2 regions of the Sodalis sp. RH22 genome follow, and region 1 is predicted to be linked to the other one. Evidence: predicted binding sites of a transcription regulator. Region 1 holds the regulator's gene; the other holds the start of a gene.
The links. The regulator PhoB, encoded in region 1, activates phosphate uptake and scavenging genes when phosphate is short. The targets are predictions, from matches to a motif close to CTGTCATAAAACTGNCNNAT.
Positions count from the first base shown of each region.

Region 2: the regulator PhoB is predicted to act here: its motif matches at 1,435-1,454, upstream of pitA (inorganic phosphate transporter PitA).

Region 1 covers NZ_CP178731.1:2,558,197-2,561,338, reverse strand. The annotation lists gene sbcD (exonuclease subunit SbcD) at 1-761, opposite strand, end outside; gene phoB (phosphate response regulator transcription factor PhoB) at 973-1,662, shown strand; gene phoR (phosphate regulon sensor histidine kinase PhoR) at 1,687-3,024, shown strand; gene ACL2XN_RS11740 (PstS family phosphate ABC transporter substrate-binding protein) at 3,021-3,142, shown strand, end outside.
Region 2 covers NZ_CP178731.1:4,154,270-4,157,411, forward strand. The annotation lists gene pitA (inorganic phosphate transporter PitA) at 1-1,364, opposite strand, end outside; gene ACL2XN_RS18815 (NAD(P)/FAD-dependent oxidoreductase) at 1,653-2,864, shown strand; gene ACL2XN_RS18820 (hypothetical protein) at 2,880-3,142, opposite strand, start outside.

The DNA of each region.
Region 1 (3,142 bases):
TGCTGTCCGCCCACGCACTGCGGGCGGTGGATATGGCCGAGGGCGATATAATCCGCCGGAGGAAACAGCTGGGCGGGAAACGCGTCCAGGCTGCCGATATAAATATCGCGTACCGAATCGGTGGTGGCGGCGCCCACAGTGGTCAGGTGTCCGGTGGCGATAATCGGCAGCCGGCCGGGCAACTTGGCGCGCAGGGCCAGCGCCCGGTCATATAGCGCCTGGTAATATGCGGCGATGGCGTCCATCAGCGCCCGCTGTTTATCATCCCCCGATTCTCCGGCGCGGCTGGTCAGCACATCCCGCGGGCGTAAAAAGGGGATGGCGCACAGTATCGCCCCCGGCTTTCCACTACGATCGTTCAGTACAAAAACCGGTTGCCCGCCGCTGTCTTCGCGGTCGCCGTCGGCGTTGTCGTCATCGTCCCGGGCGCCGAACCCGCCGCCGGCGATAACCCGGGTATGCATGCAGGCCAGCAGCGCCCGGGATTCGTTCAGTGTCGCCACCGCGTCATGATTGCCCGCCAGTATGATCAGCTGGCAACCGGTCGGCTGCAACGCCACCACGAAACGATTGAACAGTTCGCGGGCATAGCTGGGCGGGGTGCCGGTATCAAAGATATCGCCGGCCACGATCACCGCGTCGATATCCCGTTCTGCCACCTGCGCCACCAGCCATTGCAGGAAGGCGCGGTGCTCCCGGGCGCGGTTTTTGGTGAAAAACGACTGACCCAGATGCCAGTCAGAAGTGTGAATGATCCGCATGACGCTCCAGCCAGAGTGTAAAAGTCAGGGCGAGAGTATAAACCTTACCCCGGGCGATGCCGACGTAAAGCTGTTAATTTGGCAACCCGGGACGAAAAAAAACCGCCATCCGCTATGCTTCTGGCACGATGGGCTGATTTTAATAAATCTGTCATAAAAGTGACGCATAATGCCCGGGCACGTTAACCGCAGAGATTAATGGCAGGAAAAAATGGCAAAACGCATATTAGTCGTGGAAGACGAAGCGCCGATTCGTGAAATGGTGTGCTTCGTACTTGAACAGAATGGCTTCCAGCCCATCGAAGCCGAAGACTACGGCACGGCGGTCAGCCGTATGGCGGAGCCTTATCCGGATCTGGTATTGCTCGACTGGATGTTGCCAGGCGGTTCGGGAATTCAATTTATCAAACATATGAAACGCGAGGTATTGACCCGCGATATTCCGGTCATGATGCTGACCGCGCGCGGCGAGGAGGAAGACCGGGTGCGGGGGCTGGAAGTGGGCGCCGATGATTATATCACCAAACCGTTCTCGCCCAAGGAGCTGCTGGCCAGGATCAAGGCGGTGATGCGCCGTATTTCGCCGATGGCGGTGGAAGATAAGATTGAGCTGCAGGGCTTAAGCCTGGATCCGTCGTCGCACCGGGTAACCTCCAACGAACTGGCCCTGGAGATGGGACCGACCGAATTTAAACTGCTGCACTTTTTCATGACCCATCCCGAGCGGGTATATAGCCGGGAACAGTTGTTAAATCATGTCTGGGGCACTAATGTGTATGTTGAGGACCGGACGGTTGATGTGCATATTCGCCGCCTGCGCAAAGCGCTGGAAACCGGCGGTCACGATCGGATGGTGCAGACGGTCCGCGGCACCGGCTATCGTTTTTCCGCGCGCTATTAGCGCGGTATAAGGGGAGCTCTGCCGGTGCTGGAACGTTTATCCTGGCGTAAGATTTTGCTGGAACTGGGGCTGTTTTGCCTGCCGGCCCTGCTGTTGTCGCTTTTTGTCGGCCACCTGGCCTGGCTGTTGGTGGCGGCGCTGCTGGCCGCGCTGGTGCGCAACTATTATTACCAACTGCGGCTGTCCCGCTGGTTATGGGTCGATCTCCGGCATACGCCGCCGGAAGGGCGGGGAAGCTGGGAACCGCTGTTCTATGGCCTGCATCAGATGCAGTTGCGCCACCGGCGGCGGCGGCGTGAACTGGCGACATTGTTCAAACGCTTTCGCAGCGGCGCGGAAACCTTGCCTGATGCGCTGGTGATGTTGACCGACGACGGCCATATTTTCTGGTGCAACGGCCTGGCGCAGCAGCTGCTCGGGTTTCGCTGGCCGGAAGACAACGGCCAGCATATCCTTAACCTGCTGCGCTATCCCGAATTCAACAGCTATATCCAGGGCCAGTCGTTCGAGCGCCCCTTGACCCTGCTGCTCAATAAGCAACGTTACGTTGAATTCCGCGTGATGCCCTATACCGACGACCAGCTGTTAATGGTGGCCCGCGACGTGACCCAGATGCGCCAGCTGGAAGGCGCCAGGCGCAACTTTTTCGCCAATGCCAGCCATGAACTGCGTACGCCGCTGACGGTGTTGCAGGGATATCTGGAAATGATGAACGACCAGGATATGGATGAAGCCATGCGCGCCAAGGCCATCCACACTATGCAGGATCAGACGCAGCGCATGGAGCGCCTGGTCAAGCAGTTGCTGGTGTTATCCCGTATCGAGGCCGCGCCCCAGGGCGAGGTCAATGAACGCGTCGATATTCCGGCCATTCTCAAGCGCCTGCAGCAAAGCGCCGGGGCGCTCAGCCAGGAACGGCATGAGATCGTGTTCCGGGTTAATGAACAGTTGCTGGTGCGCGGCAATGAGGATCAGCTGCGCAGCGCGATGTCGAACCTGATATACAATGCGGTCATCCATACGCCGCCGGGCACCCGCATCGAGGTGTGCTGGCAGCGTACCGCTGAGGGCGCGCAGTTTCAGGTCAGCGATAACGGGCCGGGCATCGCCCCGGAGCATTTACCGCGCCTGACCGAGCGTTTTTACCGGGTTGACAAAGCCCGTTCGCGCCAGACCGGCGGCAGCGGCCTTGGGCTTGCCATCGTTAAGCACGCGCTCGGCAATCATGACGCCCATCTTGATGTTATCAGCGAGCCGGGCGCGGGTACCCGCTTCTTTTTTACCTTGCCCAACCGGTTGATTGTCCTCCCCGTCCTGGCCGAAAATAACCCCACTTCTCCTTCACGTGTCAAATCCCGATGATAAAAGCTGTAAAAACCCTGGGCTGGCTGCTCTGCCTGCTGTTGACCCTGCCGGCGGCGGCGCGGCCGCTGTCGGTGCTGTCGGGTAGCCTCACCAGCAGCGGTTCCGATACGCTGGC
Region 2 (3,142 bases), 1.6 Mb from region 1:
GCGGAAGACAATACATGGGTGGTGGAAACCGGCATGCCGGTATAGCTGGCGGCGCCGATGGACACGGCGGCGGTCATCTGCGCCGACAGTCCCTGCGCGTAGGTCATGCCCTTCTTGCCGATCTTTTCGCCGATGGTGGTGGCAACGCGCCGCCAGCCAATCATGGTGCCCAGCGACAAGGCCAGCGCCACGGCAACGATAATCCACAGCGGCGCGTACTCCACGGTTGCCAGCAGATCCTTACGCAAATTATTCAGGAAGCGTTTATCTTCGCCGGTGGTTTGCGGCAGCTTGGCGGTCCGGTCCGCGGTATCGGCGACGCACATCAACAGGCGGCGCACATGCGCGCGCTCGAAGGGCGTGATCTTATCGTAGCTCTGCAAATTATCCAGCAGCGCCATGGCGCGGGTGATGGCCAGCAACGCCCGGGAACTGTCGCAGTGAAACTCGGCCGGCGTGGACGGCAGGGCGTTGACATCCGGCGTCGGAATCGCCGGCGGTTCGGCGTTAACCACCTGCGGCAGGGCGCCTTGATGCTGCAGGTAAAATTGCTGCAGGTTGCCGACCGCGTCGCGGGTGCGGGCGATATCATAGCCGGTGGAATTCATATTCACCACGAACCCGGCCGGCGCAACGCCTATCAATACCAGCATGATCAGGCCGATACCTTTCTGTCCGTCATTGGCGCCGTGGGCAAAACTCACCCCGGCGGCCGACAGGATAAGCGCGGTACGGGTCCAGAACGGCGGTTTGCGTTTGCCGTCTTTCTTCTCCCGTTCCGCCGGCGTCAAATGAATGCGGCGCCGTTTCGGGGTACTGCTCCAGTAACGGCGCAGCGCGAAGACCATGATACCGGCCACCACCAGCCCGACGATGGGCGAAATGATCAGCGACAGGAAGATCTCGATAAGCTTCGGGATATTCAGCGCGTCCAGCACCGACGAGTCGGTTACCATGGCGTTGGTCAGGCCGATGCCGATAATGGCGCCAATCAAGGTATGCGAGCTGGAGGCCGGCAAACCGAAGTACCAGGTTCCCAGGTTCCAGATAATGGCCGCCAGCAGCATGGAAAACATCATTGCCAGGCCGTGGGTGGAGCTGACGTTTAACAACAGGTCGACCGGCAGCAGATGCACGATGGCATACGCCACGCTCAGGCCGCCGAGCAGCACGCCGAGAAAATTGAAGATCCCCGACATGCCCACGGCCAGCTGCGAGCGCAGGGCACGTGTGTAGATTACGGTTGCTACCGCATTGGCGGTATCATGAAACCCGTTGATGGCTTCATACACCAGGACAAAAATTAATGCGAGCACCAGCATAAGACCGGTATGAAACTCCAGGCCGGTAAATAGATGTAGCATAGGGTTACGCCATAGATTGGACATGAACGGGGCGCATTATCTGCGACAACAGGGGCCGTGGAAAAGAGAAATATGACCTTTTTATGACATTTCTGTCGGCACTGCGCGGGCTTGTCCGCACTTTACTCTGTAAAATCATGAGGATAACTATGCTTACTGATTTTATCATCCTGTTACGTTGGCATAAGGCCACCGGGGACATTACAATCGGCCCCCGCGTGGAACGCACAATAGCCGGACGGACGCCCTTTTTCATGATTAAGCAGGCATAAGCAGAGAGCAAGTATGGTGGAACAGTTTGACGTAGTGGTGATCGGCGCCGGCGCCGCGGGCATGTTTTGCGCCGCGCAGGCCGGCCGGCTGGGCCGCAGGGTATTGCTGCTGGATAACGGCAAAAAGCCGGGACGGAAAATTCTCATGTCCGGCGGCGGCCGCTGTAATTTCACCAATTTGTATGTCGAGCCGGCGGCGTTCCTCTCGCAAAATCCGCATTTCTGCAAGTCCGCCCTGTCGCGTTATACCCAGTGGGACTTTATTGCCCTGATGCAGCAATACGGCATCGCCTGGCATGAAAAAACCCTCGGCCAGCTTTTTTGCGACGACTCGGCGCAGCAGGTGGTGGATTTGCTGCTCAAGGAGTGCGAATTGGGCCAGGTGACGCTGCGCTGCCGCAGCGAGGTAGGGGCCGTGGAAAAACGCGGCGATGATTTTTTCCTGACCCTGCCGGGCGGCGCCATCAAAACCGCCCGTCTGGTGATCGCGACAGGCGGCCTGTCCATGCCCGGCCTGGGCGCCACGCCCTTCGGTTATAAAATTGCCCAACAGTTCGGACTGCCGGTCATCCCCACCCGCGCCGCGCTGGTGCCTTTTACCCTGCATAAGCCCCTGCTGGAACAGTTAAGCGTGCTGTCCGGCATCGGCGTGCCCGCGGTGGTCGTTGCTGAAAACGGCGTCTCGTTCCGGGAAAACCTGCTGTTTACCCATCGTGGACTGTCGGGACCCGCCATATTGCAGATTTCCAGCTTCTGGCAAAGCGGCGAGTACCTGACGCTTAACCTGCTGCCTGATACCGATTTAGCCACGTTCCTGGCGGCAGAATTGCGCGAACACCCTAACCAAAGCCTGAAAAACACCCTGGCGAAACTGTTGCCGCGTCGTTTTGTCGAGATGTGGTTCGCCCTGCTGGCCATTCCGGAATGCACGCTAAAACAGCTCACCCACCGCCAGCAGGCCGATTGGATTCTGGCCCTGCAGCAGTGGCGGCTGCAGCCGAACGGCACCGAGGGCTATCGCACCGCCGAGGTCACCCAGGGCGGCGTGGATACCCGCTATCTCTCGTCCAAAACCATGGAAAGCCGGCAGGTGCCGGGACTGTATTTTATCGGCGAGGTGGTGGATGTGATAGGCTGGCTGGGCGGCTATAACTTCCAATGGGCCTGGAGCTCGGCGTGGGCCTGCGCGCAGGCGCTGGGGGCCGCGGAACGCCATAACCCTGCCTGAGGGTCACGCGGTGACTTAACGCAGCCGCCTGATCTCATGATCCCGGTACTTGTAGTTACAACGCAGTTCTACGCCTGCGGGGATATCAGCCAGCGTGAACACCGCGATAACCGATACCGTGCGCTTATTCGCCAGAATCGCCGGAAACCGGGCCATTTCCACATTATAGCCGGATCGGGCCTGGCGGCAGGGACGGCCATGCTCGTCATATTCAACCAGAGTGTTTATTTTGGATATGATGCCGTCGCCGTCAAGAATGATCTCCTCTTCCTGATCAT